Regions from separate parts of the Peribacillus sp. JNUCC41 genome, predicted to be linked through region 2. Evidence: predicted binding sites of a transcription regulator. Region 2 holds the regulator's gene; the other holds the start of a gene.

Region 1 (6,700 bases), 2.7 Mb from region 2:
TTACATCTAAGGATAAACCATTTGCAGCAAGGGTTTCTTCTAGCTCGTGAATCATGATATCAACGATTTGAAGAAGATCTTCCTTCTTCAATGCCGAGAATTCAATGATGCTATCGAATCGGTTCAAGAATTCCGGTTTGAAGAAACTGCCTAAAGATTGTAGGATTGAAGCCTCTTCCACAGCTGAACTTGTACCGAATCCCATTACTTTTTGTTTCTCACCGACCCCAGCGTTACTCGTCATGATGATCACGGTATCTTTAAAAGTAACGGTCCGCCCTTGACTGTCGGTTAAGCGGCCATCTTCCATGATTTGCAGGAACATATGCAATACATCCGGATGTGCCTTTTCGATTTCATCCAATAGGATGATACTGTAAGGTTTGCGGCGAACTTTTTCCGTCAATTGTCCAGCTTCCTCATGCCCTACATATCCAGGAGGAGAACCGATTAATTTAGAAACACTGTGTTTCTCCATGAATTCACTCATGTCAAGGCGAATCATCGATTCCTTGTCCCCGAACAATTCCTCAGCGAGAGTTTTCGCCAATTCGGTTTTACCTACTCCTGTCGGACCAACGAAAAGGAAAGAACCGGTAGGACGATTTTTAGATTTTAACCCTGCACGACTTCTTCGAACGGCCTTTGAAACCTTTTTGACAGCTTCTTGCTGCCCGATTACTTTTTTCATCAGCTCCTCTTGGAGATGAACCATTCTATCTTGCTCATCTTCTTGGAGCTTACCTACAGGTATACCAGTCTTTTGTTCGATGATATTTTGAATATCTTCAACGGTAACGGTTGGCTTAATTGCATCTTCCCCAGCCTGCAAGGACTTTTCCAGTTTTTCTTCTTCATCACGAAGAAGGGCAGCTTTTTCATATGCTTCTTCTTTTAAGGCCATTTCTTTTTCTTTATAAATTTGCGCCAGACGCTCTTTCATGTTTTCTACCTGGCCGTCTTCGATGTTCAAGTTCAATTTGGAACCAGCTTCATCCATTAAGTCTATTGCCTTATCAGGCAGGAATCGGTCTTGAATATAGCGATTCGAGAGTTCAACAGCCGCTTTTAGGGCTTCCTCACTATATGATACACCATGATAAGATTCATAACTATCTTTTAAACCATGTAAGATGACCAATGCCTCAGCCGTTGTCGGCTCATTAACGTGAACAGGCTGGAAGCGTCTTTCAAGGGCACCATCTTTTTCAATTTTCCTATATTCGGATAAAGTTGTTGCTCCGACAAGCTGAAGTTCACCGCGTGCAAGTGCAGGTTTCAAGATATTCCCTGCATCCATTGATCCTTCGGCTGAACCCGCTCCCACAAGTTGATGAATTTCATCGATGAATAAAATGACATTTTTTCTTTCCTGCAATTCACTGATCAATTGCTTCATTCGTTCTTCGAATTGCCCTCTAATTCCAGTATTCGAAACAAGGGACGCTACATCAAGCATATATACAAGCTTATTACGTAATTTAACAGGCACTGAACCTTCTACAATCGCTAAAGCAAGACCTTCGGCAATGGCTGTTTTACCGACACCAGGTTCACCGATTAAAACGGGATTATTTTTATTGCGTCTATTAAGAACTTCAATGACACGTTTGATTTCTTCATTTCTTCCGATAACGGGATCGATAAGTCCAGCTTTCGCAGCATCGGTCAAATTGCGGCCATACTCCTCAAGCAATCCTCCATCCTCGCCATGTTCAGCTGAATCCGGTTTTGGTACATCATTATAATTAAATGGATTGAATGAATTTGGAAATCCATTATATTGGAATTTTCCTGTATCCATTCCGCCCATTGCTGCTCCAAGTTTGTTTCGTTCTTCTTTATAACAAGTGGAGCACAGTTTCACATCATGCTCCTGACCATTCATATTTAGGTGAACTTGAATATTTGCTTGGTTTACATGACATTTTTCACAAAGCATGTAGTACTCCTCCTTTTAAAAAATGAATTCACAATAAAACTTTGACCTTCTTTGACTTTCTGACTTTATTATACCTTGACCTTCTTTGACTTTCAATAATTTTGTCTGGGAATTTTTTTGCAATAAAAAAAGAAATTCCTTCGATTTGGTTTGCTAAGCATATTAAACTATCCATTTTCAGTCAAATAAAAAGATTCCATGCCCTTAACAAATTCAAACATTATTGATTCCCCACTTTAGGAAGCACATATCCTAATCTTAACAAAATCCTTTTTGCAGGAAAGTAGCAATCATCTATCCGATCCAGTCTTTAAAAAATCAAGAAAGAGACTTTGCAAACTGTAGACAAACTTGGATAAATAATTGAGTTTGTCTTCAACTTTTTTCGAGGGGTATAAAATTAGAACGTCGAGCACTCGCTTTGCGCCTGTGGGGTCTCCTTGTGACGCGCTTTTCCAGCGGAGTCCCGCGCACCAGTTCCAATCACTTTGTTTTAATTTAAATAGAATCCCTTTTGCCAACAGTCTTTTTTTAAATAGATATTTAAGCTTGAGGTGATGTGGATGCTTTCCAAACATAATTCTTAGTGAGATCAGCATGTGCCAGCGAACCATTTAGTCCGTAAAACGGAGTCCGACATTGAAGAGCTAAATATGAACATGGTCTATTCGTTGGTTCTTAAGTTATGGCTTTCATGATAAAGCACCTCACTTTTCTGCCTTTAGAAAAATTACAAGCGTCGCTTTAAAGATACAGACCTGTTTGAACAGATTCTCTACCGCAAACTTAAACTGCTACTTTAAAAACCTTAGTGGGCGTAGGGACTGGATAGAGTTTGAAGTCTCGGGCTTAGAAGAATATTCACTAAGAAATTAACGTGTTCCCCCATAGAAGATTAATAAGGAAGTAATTCCTCTTTAATACAAATAAAAACAGGTATTGTAATATGTACCAAATTATTTTATACTACATTACAACAGTAATGCACTATATGTCCGAGGAGGTGGAAACAATTCTAAATATGGATAGTACTAAGCCTATTTATGTGCAAATTGCAGATTGGATTGAATCGGAAATTTTAAATGGACATTTTGAAAGTGGCGAAAAGGTTTACTCACAATACCAAATAGCTGAAATGTATACGATCAATCCTGCAACTGCAGCAAAGGGCCTCAATCTTCTGGTTGACGAAAATATCCTGTATAAAAAGCGAGGACTTGGTATGTTTGTCGCCGCTGATGCAAACGAAATCATCATCTATAAACGAAAAAACCAAACATTGAAGCGATTAGTACGTGAGTTGGTTTTAGAAGCTAATCGGTTACAAATAAGTGAAGTAGAATTAATCAAAATGATAAAAGTGGAAAATAATCAGGAGGCTGAACAATGAGGGTGATTGAATGTACGGATTTAACGAAAACTTATTTAAGGAAAAATATTTTAGATGAGCTCTCTTTTTCAATTGAAGAAAATAAAATAACGGGATTAATTGGGCGAAATGGGGTTGGAAAAACGACTTTACTTAAAATTATTGCTGGGTTCATCAAAGAAACGTCAGGGCAGGTCAAGGTTTTTTCTGAAAGACCATTTAACAGCCTGAACGTCTCAATAAATTCCATCTTTGTAGACGACCAAATGAGTTTTCCACCAGCCATACCACTTGGTGAAATATTAACAGTGGCGGGGAACTTCTATCCAAATTGGGATAGAAAATTAGCTAAGCGCTTGCTTGACTATTTTTCTTTTGATCCAAAATCTTATCACAACCGGCTTTCGAAAGGAAAAACAAATACCTTTAATATGATTATCGGCTTAGCATCCCGTTGTCCATTAACAATTTTTGATGAACCAACTACAGGAATGGATGCGGCAGTAAGAAAGGACTTCTATCGAGCAATGCTTAAGGATTATATTGCTTATCCCCGTACAATTATTCTTTCTAGCCATCACTTGGATGAAATTGAGGATTTACTGGAAGATGTGTTACTCATTAAAGATGGGAAGAAACATTTCCAAATGTCAATCTCTGATTTAAAGGAATGGGCCATCGGATTAAAAGGAGCAACGGAAGAAGTACTTAATTTAACAAATGGAAGGGAAATCCTTTTTAAGGAATACTTAGGTGTGAATACGATGTATGCAGTTGTAAAAAATGACTTTTCTGAGTCCTTACTTAAAAAAGCTCGGATTGTAGGTATTGAAATCTTACCCGTTAAATCCAGTGATTTATGTGTTTACTTAACCAGTGAAACGAAAGGAGGAATTGATGATGTCTTTAACAAAAGTTAATTTGAAGGAAACGGTAAAAAAACAATACTTTTTTAAGTTAAAAGCAAATATAGATGCTTTTAGTTCACTCATTGGAATCCAGTTATTAGCACTTCTCTTTTCAATTGGCGGTGTTGGCTCAGCTGGAATGGGAGGAAGCAACATTAGTGTTAATATAAAATACTATTCTGCAGATTTAGTCATTGGTTTCACCCTGATTTGGGCTTTGGTTACAGCGATTACAATAACTGCGAAACCATACAGAAATCATGATTTTACTTTCGTAACCAATCGCCTTAGTAGTAGTCTAGCGAATATTCTCTTTTTATTAACGGCAAGTATCATTGGAAGCATCACTGCCATTCTGTCTGGGAATTTGTTAAAAGTCTTAGCTTATGTTTTTCTTGATGGGCGGATTTATGGCGTTCATTCTGGGCTAAAAGAACTTGTTATGGGTTTATGCGTAACAATTTTTTATATTTTCTTAGTTACCTCCATTGGCTACTTTATTGGGACACTAGTCCAAGTAAGTAAATTGGTTATCATTCTTATTCCTGTTTTGTTTTTTGGAACACTATTTCTTGAGGGCTCAATGCAAAAAGAACCTTTTCTCGTAAATGTATTTTCATTTTATACGATGGAATCGACGCTTACTCTATTTATTATCAAAGTGGTTGTAACGGTTGCTGTATTTTTTGCAGCTGCTATAAGCATCTTGAATCGAATGGAGGTAAGACGATGACCGTTTTGACTGCAATATTGCCGATAGTCATTATTATTCTTATTTTTGGTGTTTTCATTTTTATGGTTAGGTTTGCTGGAAAATTTGCAACTCCCAAAATAACTCACTGGCTTCTCTTCATCTATATTGGCGTACTCCTTCTAGGCACGGCTTTTGTCCCTTTCATCATTGATGATTCGATGAGCCAGAAAGGAACGGAAAAAGTGGTGGATACAGACCGGGAATTAAGTGATTTATATTCGCATCTTACTAAGGGAGAGATCGACCAGATTGATGCTAAGTATTTACTGAAAGAAAGTAACTTTAGTAATCACGAAATTCAAATAATAAAGGTCGAGTCTAGCAATGATGAAGGTTCACAGATTTTTGTAGAAAGAAAAACAAATAACGATGACACGATTGAAGCTTTCATTTTTGGCAATGGATTAATAATAGATGATTACGATTTTTATAGCATATTGAAGCCGTATCATCTCGAGTTAATCGATGATACCCTTACCATTAATCTTCCTCAACAACAAGATATTAATCTAATAATAACTAAAGCTGATTTTCCAATACGACAATTTACTGGCGAATCGAACATAGATACAGCCTTCAGTTCCGACCAAGTCGTTTATTTACGAATACCCGATAACCTTAAGTTAATTGCTGATGATCATGTTTTTCTTGAGTTTATTGAGAAGTAAACGAATGGGTGAGAGGTTTTCATCGCTTTGAAAAGACCTAAATAATGACCTCGTAAAGGTCAACTATTCTCTATAACGGGTTCAAATCCAATAAAAAAACAAAAAGGTTTCGGAATGTTCTCATTCTGAAACCTTTTTGTTTACAAGACATTTTGGTATTTTATAAAAAATTGATTTCCTTCTATTATATACGTTTCGCACCAATATACTTTGGCTTCCAATAACTATTATTGGTCTTAGCGTATGAAACTCCTTTAGATGATGATGAGTGTATGAATTCATTGTTTCCTATGTATATAGCCACATGTGTAGGTTTTTTCGCTTTATTTGGTGCAAAAAACAGTAAGTCACCTTTTTGCAGACTTTTAACTTTCTTTCCTTTTTTATATATGTCAGCAGCGGTTCTTGGTAAATTCTTACCAGCCTTTTGGTATGAATACTTCACTAAACCGGAGCAATCAAATCCTGAAGAAGAAATGCCACCCATTTTATATTTTGTACCTAATTCACTTTTAGCCACTTTAATCGCTTTTGTATGATATGAAGCAGCTTCCACCGGGTCCCCAGCAAAAGATGCGGTTACAAGCATGATAGCCAATGACAATCCAACGACAATTTTCTTAAACAAATTATTTTACCCCCTGATGCAATTTGCTAAACTTAATATACTAGAAAAGGTATATCACTCGCATCACAGGATCTTTACAAAAATGTTACATTTAGTAGATTCAGGAAGAATGACCATTTAAAACATAAAAAAAGTCGAATCAAGTGTCCCTTCAATTTAAAGTTACTCTACCTCATAGAAAAAACAGTGGTAAGGAAACCACTGTCAAAATTCTTTTGAGAAAAATGGAAGAAATAACTTTACCCCACGTTTGTTAAAAGGTAAACATTTCAAATCTGCAATTAAATGACTTATGTATCCTAATAAACAAGTAGTGAAAATTCCGTCAATCCCCATAAAAGCTTCGAATTGATGGGCAATGATGCCAAAGAAAGCGACACCTGCAACCGAATGTGTATAACTTCTATGTGGTGTAAACGAAGCTATGATAA
Region 2 (6,700 bases):
CCCGGGGAACTGAAACATCTAAGTACCCGGAGGAAGAGAAAGCAAACGCGATTTCCTGAGTAGCGGCGAGCGAAACGGAATTAGCCCAAACCAAGAGGCTTGCCTCTTGGGGTTGTAGGACACTCAACATGGAGTTACAAAGGAACGGGGTAAATGAAGCGACCTGGAAAGGTCCGTCGAAGAAGGTAAAAACCCTGTAGTTGAAACTTCGTTCCCTCCTGAGTGGATCCTGAGTACGGCGGGACACGAGAAATCCCGTCGGAAGCAGGGAGGACCATCTCCCAAGGCTAAATACTCCCTAGTGACCGATAGTGAACCAGTACCGTGAGGGAAAGGTGAAAAGCACCCCGGAAGGGGAGTGAAATAGATCCTGAAACCGTGTGCCTACAAGTAGTCAAAGCCCGTTAATGGGTAATGGCGTGCCTTTTGTAGAATGAACCGGCGAGTTACGATTTCATGCGAGGTTAAGTTGATGAGACGGAGCCGCAGCGAAAGCGAGTCTGAATAGGGCGAATGAGTATGAGGTCGTAGACCCGAAACCAGGTGATCTACCCATGTCCAGGGTGAAGTTCAGGTAACACTGAATGGAGGCCCGAACCCACGCACGTTGAAAAGTGCGGGGATGAGGTGTGGGTAGCGGAGAAATTCCAATCGAACCTGGAGATAGCTGGTTCTCTCCGAAATAGCTTTAGGGCTAGCCTCAAGATGAGAGTATTGGAGGTAGAGCACTGATTGGACTAGGGGCCCCCAACGGGTTACCGAATTCAGTCAAACTCCGAATGCCAAATACTTATTCTTGGGAGTCAGACTGCGAGTGATAAGATCCGTAGTCGAAAGGGAAACAGCCCAGACCACCAGCTAAGGTCCCAAAGTATACGTTAAGTGGAAAAGGATGTGGAGTTGCTTAGACAACCAGGATGTTGGCTTAGAAGCAGCCACCATTTAAAGAGTGCGTAATAGCTCACTGGTCGAGTGACTCCGCGCCGAAAATGTACCGGGGCTAAACGTATCACCGAAGCTGTGGATTGACACCATTGGGTGTCAGTGGTAGGAGAGCGTTCTAAGGGCGTTGAAGTCAGACCGGAAGGACTGGTGGAGCGCTTAGAAGTGAGAATGCCGGTATGAGTAGCGAAAGAAGGGTGAGAATCCCTTCCACCGAATGCCTAAGGTTTCCTGAGGAAGGCTCGTCCGCTCAGGGTTAGTCGGGACCTAAGCCGAGGCCGAAAGGCGTAGGCGATGGACAACAGGTTGATATTCCTGTACCACCTATACATCGTTTGAACGATGGGGGGACGCAGAAGGATAGGGTAAGCGCGCTGTTGGATATGCGCGTCCAAGCAGTTAGGCCGGAAACGAGGCAAATCCCGTTTCCATTAAGGCGGAGCTGTGATGGCGAGGGAAATATAGTACCGAAGTTCCTGATTCCACGCTGCCAAGAAAAGCCTCTAGTGAGATGTAAGGTGCCCGTACCGCAAACCGACACAGGTAGGCGAGGAGAGAATCCTAAGGTGTGCGAGAGAACTCTCGTTAAGGAACTCGGCAAAATGACCCCGTAACTTCGGGAGAAGGGGTGCTTTTTAGGGTGAATAGCCCAGAAAAGCCGCAGTGAATAGGCCCAGGCGACTGTTTAGCAAAAACACAGGTCTCTGCGAAGCCGCAAGGCGAAGTATAGGGGCTGACACCTGCCCGGTGCTGGAAGGTTAAGGGGAGAGGTTAGCGCAAGCGAAGCTTTGAACCGAAGCCCCAGTAAACGGCGGCCGTAACTATAACGGTCCTAAGGTAGCGAAATTCCTTGTCGGGTAAGTTCCGACCCGCACGAAAGGTGTAACGATCTGGGCACTGTCTCAACGAGAGACTCGGTGAAATTATAGTACCTGTGAAGATGCAGGTTACCCGCGACAGGACGGAAAGACCCCGTGGAGCTTTACTGCAGCCTGATATTGAATTTTGGTACAGCTTGTACAGGATAGGTAGGAGCCTGAGAAGCCGGAGCGCTAGCTTCGGTGGAGGCGTTGGTGGGATACTACCCTGGCTGTATTGAAATTCTAACCCGCGCCCCTTATCGGGGTGGGAGACAGTGTCAGGTGGGCAGTTTGACTGGGGCGGTCGCCTCCTAAAGAGTAACGGAGGCGCCCAAAGGTTCCCTCAGAATGGTTGGAAATCATTCGTAGAGTGTAAAGGCACAAGGGAGCTTGACTGCGAGACCTACAAGTCGAGCAGGGACGAAAGTCGGGCTTAGTGATCCGGTGGTTCCGCATGGAAGGGCCATCGCTCAACGGATAAAAGCTACCCCGGGGATAACAGGCTTATCTCCCCCAAGAGTCCACATCGACGGGGAGGTTTGGCACCTCGATGTCGGCTCATCGCATCCTGGGGCTGTAGTCGGTCCCAAGGGTTGGGCTGTTCGCCCATTAAAGCGGTACGCGAGCTGGGTTCAGAACGTCGTGAGACAGTTCGGTCCCTATCCGTCGCGGGCGCAGGAAATTTGAGAGGAGCTGTCCTTAGTACGAGAGGACCGGGATGGACGCACCGCTGGTGTACCAGTTGTCTTGCCAAAGGCATAGCTGGGTAGCTACGTGCGGACGGGATAAGTGCTGAAAGCATCTAAGCATGAAGCCCCCCTCAAGATGAGATTTCCCATGGCGCAAGCTAGTAAGATCCCTGAAAGATGATCAGGTTGATAGGTCAGAGGTGGAAGCGTGGCGACATGTGGAGCTGACTGATACTAATAGATCGAGGACTTAACCAACGCTTTTTAAAAAATGAAATACCTTCTTATTATCTAGTTTTGAAGGAACAACGTTCCTTTTATGTTTGGTGGCGATAGCGAAGAGGTCACACCCGTTCCCATTCCGAACACGGCAGTTAAGCTCTTCAGCGCCGATGGTAGTTGGGGGTTTCCCCCTGTGAGAGTAGGACGCCGCCAAGCCATTTAAAAAGATCAGCCATCCGGCTGGTCTTTTTTTGTTGTTCGTGATTAAAAAAAAGGTTTTTTATTTTCAGGGCCAGCATAGGGCTGGCCTTATTTGAATTGGGCCTAATTTAAAAGTGGTGAAACCTTAAGAGAGAAGAAAATATCAGGTTTTGTATTTATCTTTTTAGGGTATTTATGTAAGATATTTCAATTTTAATGTTCAATGGGGTATGTAACTACATATAATTTGGAGAAAATGGATAATACAGAAAAAGAAAGTGCGTTTAAGTTGCAAAATGCATTATTCCTTGTATAATAATAGTCAAATATAGTCAAAGTCAGAATGGAGGAGGCTGAGTGAGAAACATATCTGATGTTATCGAAACTTATTTGAAGCAAGTACTTGAAATAAGTCAAAAAGATATCTTAGAGATTAAAAGAAGTGAAATAGCAGATAAATTTCAGTGTGTTCCTTCTCAAATCAATTACGTAATCAATACCAGGTTTACCATCGAGAGAGGTTATGTTGTGGAGAGTAAGCGTGGTGGCGGCGGTTATATACGCATCATGAAAGTCGAATCACAGGATTCCGTGCAACTTATCAACCAATTATTATCGCTTATTGGTTCAAGGGTAACCCAATCGATGGCTGAAGGAGTAATTTCAAGGCTGATGAATGAAGACGTCATTAATGAAAGAGAAGCAAAGATAATGATGAGTGTCATAGATAGATCGGTGATTTATATCGACCTACCTGACCGCGATGAGCTTAGGGCAAGAATTTTAACTGCGATGCTTACGACTTTAAAATATAAATGAAACTGGCAGAGGTGATGAACGTTGATTTGCCAAGAATGTCATCAAAGGCCTGCTACCCTGCACTTCACCAAAATCATCAATGGAAAAAAGACAGAAGTCATGATTTGTGAGAAATGTGCCCAAGAAAAAGGTGAAATGTTTATGGATGCAGGTGGACCTGGTTTTTCAATAAATAATTTATTAGCAGGATTGTTGAATATGGAGTCGAATATTCAACAGACAAAGGCAAATGCATTTCCCAAAACGGAAGAGAGGCGTTGCCCGCATTGTCATCGATCTTATAAAGAGTTTGTCCATATTGGTAAGTTTGGCTGTGCCGAATGTTATAAAACGTTCAATGAACAGTTAAATCCCATTTTAAAGAGGGTTCACAGCGGCAATACAGCACATATAGGGAAAATTCCAAAAAGGATTGGTGGCAGCATATATCTTCGAAAGCAAATTTTGGATTTAAAAGAAGTTTTAAAGGTCCACATTGATCAAGAGGAGTTTGAGAAAGCGGCAGAGGTAAGAGATAAGGTTCGTTCCCTTGAAAAAAGGTATGAAGCGCAAGAGGGAGGCGAGGAATTATGAGCTTGGAAAAGTTTGTAGAAAACGCCCTGAGTTCCTGGATGAGTGCCGAAGGGCCGGAAATCGATATTGTATTGAGTTCGCGGATTCGGCTGGCCAGGAATTTTAAAGACTTTACCTTCCCAACCTCCTTTTCTAACGAAGAAGCTAAAAAAATCATTGAATTGGTCAAAAAAAGGATCGAAGAAGAAGTAACCCCGGAGATTGGAAAACTGGAACTTTTAGAAATCGACCAATTACAGCCACTTGAAAAGCGCGTTCTCGTTGAAAAGCATTTAATAAGTCCCCATTTAGTTGAAGATTCAGCGAAAAGCGCATGTCTCCTTTCGGAAAATGAAGAAATAAGTATCATGATAAACGAAGAGGATCATCTCCGTATTCAATGTTTAATGTCGGGGCTGCAGCTAAAGGAAACATTAAAGATTGCAAATGTTCTTGACGATTGGATTGAAGAATCCATAGACTATGCATATGATGAGGAAAGAGGATACCTAACAAGTTGTCCGACTAATGTGGGAACAGGGTTAAGGGCTTCAGTCATGATGCATCTGCCAGGCCTTGTCCTTACACAGCAGATGAATAATATCATACCGGCTATCAACCAATTGGGGTTGGTGGTTCGAGGGATTTATGGAGAGGGCAGTCAAGCCTTGGGGAATATTTTTCAAATCTCCAATCAAATTACTCTTGGAAAGTCGGAAAGGGATATCGTTGAAGATCTAACAAGTGTAGTGCAACAAATCATAGCCCAGGAACGGTCAGCGAGGGATGCATTAGCGAGGACTTCCCACATACAATTAGAAGATAGAATTTTCCGTTCATATGGGATTTTGTCCAATGCCCGCATCATCGAGACCAAGGAAGCAGCTACCTGTATCTCCGATGTTAGATTAGGGATAGATCTTGGGTATATAAAGAATATTTCTAAAAGCATTCTAAATGAGCTGATGATTTTGACGCAGCCGGGATTTTTACAAAAGTACGCAGGTGGCCCTTTAAGACCCCATGAAAGGGATATCCGTAGAGCAGCACTCATTCGGGAACGCTTGAATTTTACGGAATCTTCCTCCTCATAGAGGTCATTGACCTCTTTAGGGAGTATCACATTTCATGTAATAGATATGGAGCAAGAAGAAGCTTCTGTCATAACTTAGTGAATTGCCAGCAATCTTATTCAAAACGAAAATTCTTAAGGAGGAATTCCCTATGATGTTTGGTCGTTTTACTGAAAGAGCCCAGAAAGTATTAGCATTAGCCCAAGAAGAGGCAATCCGTTTAGGTCATAATAATATTGGCACGGAACATATTTTACTGGGCCTTGTCCGAGAAGGTGATGGTATTGCTGCCAAAGCGTTATATGCTCTTGGATTGGGTCCGGATAAGATTCAGAAAGAAGTGGAAAATTTAATTGGCCGTGGACAGGATACGGCTCAAACGATACATTATACCCCAAGAGCCAAGAAAGTCATTGAGCTTTCCATGGATGAGGCAAGAAAATTAGGTCACTCATATGTCGGGACAGAGCATGTACTTCTAGGTCTTATCCGAGAAGGGGAAGGTGTAGCTGCCCGCGTATTGAATAATCTGGGAGTAAGTTTAAATAAAGCGCGGCAACAAGTATTGCAGCTTCTGGGAAGTAATGAATCTGGTGGTCATCAAGGTTCAGCCGCTTCAAATGCAAGCACGCCGACACTGGATGGCCTTGCCCGTGATTTAACGGCGATTGCCAGGGAAGGAAGTTTGGATCCCGTTATCGGAAGAAGTAAGGAAATACAGCGTGTCATCGAGGTATTGAGCCGTCGTACAAAAAATAACCCAGTATTAATCGGTGAACCTGGTGTTGGTAAAACAGCCATTGCTGAAGGGCTTGCCCAACAGATCATCAATAATGAGGTACCTGAAATTTTACGTGATAAACGTGTAATGACACTTGATATGGGTACTGTTGTGGCCGGTACTAAATACCGGGGTGAATTTGAGGACCGGTTGAAGAAAGTTATGGATGAAATACGTCAGGCGGGTAATATCATCCTATTCATCGATGAATTGCATACATTGATCGGTGCAGGTGGTGCAGAAGGTGCCATTGATGCCTCCAATATCCTTAAACCATCACTGGCGCGAGGCGAATTACAATGTATCGGTGCCACGACTTTGGATGAGTACCGGAAGTATATTGAAAAGGATGCTGCGCTTGAACGCCGATTCCAGCCAATCCAAGTCGATGAGCCGACTATTGAGGAATCCATCCAAATTCTCAAGGGGCTGCGTGACCGTTATGAGGCACATCACCGCGTATCGATTACTGACGAAGCGATTGATGCCGCAGTCAAATTATCCGACCGTTATATTTCCGATCGCTTTTTACCGGATAAAGCGATTGACTTGATTGATGAA

What was found. The regulator CtsR, encoded in region 2, represses protease genes until heat stress. The targets are predictions, from matches to a motif close to ATGGTCAATAAAGGTCAAACA.
Region 1: a site for CtsR is predicted at 1,981-2,001, ahead of JNUCC41_RS22210 (ATP-dependent Clp protease ATP-binding subunit). Genes of this name have one in related genera too.

The regions. Positions count from the first base shown of each region.
Region 1 covers NZ_CP062163.1:4,581,043-4,587,742, forward strand. The annotation lists gene JNUCC41_RS22210 (ATP-dependent Clp protease ATP-binding subunit) at 1-1,942, opposite strand, end outside; partial or broken gene JNUCC41_RS26910 (transposase) at 2,602-2,715, shown strand; gene JNUCC41_RS22215 (GntR family transcriptional regulator) at 2,964-3,332, shown strand; gene JNUCC41_RS22220 (ATP-binding cassette domain-containing protein) at 3,329-4,231, shown strand; gene JNUCC41_RS22225 (hypothetical protein) at 4,212-4,952, shown strand; gene JNUCC41_RS22230 (hypothetical protein) at 4,949-5,641, shown strand; gene JNUCC41_RS22235 (C40 family peptidase) at 5,826-6,269, opposite strand; gene JNUCC41_RS22240 (metal-dependent hydrolase) at 6,474-6,700, opposite strand, start outside.
Region 2 covers NZ_CP062163.1:1,913,092-1,919,791, forward strand. The annotation lists rRNA gene JNUCC41_RS09495 (23S ribosomal RNA) at 1-2,749, shown strand, start outside; rRNA gene rrf (5S ribosomal RNA) at 2,814-2,929, shown strand; gene JNUCC41_RS09505 (CtsR family transcriptional regulator) at 3,272-3,733, shown strand; gene JNUCC41_RS09510 (protein-arginine kinase activator protein McsA) at 3,755-4,306, shown strand; gene JNUCC41_RS09515 (protein-arginine kinase McsB) at 4,303-5,379, shown strand; gene clpC (ATP-dependent protease ATP-binding subunit ClpC) at 5,510-6,700, shown strand, end outside.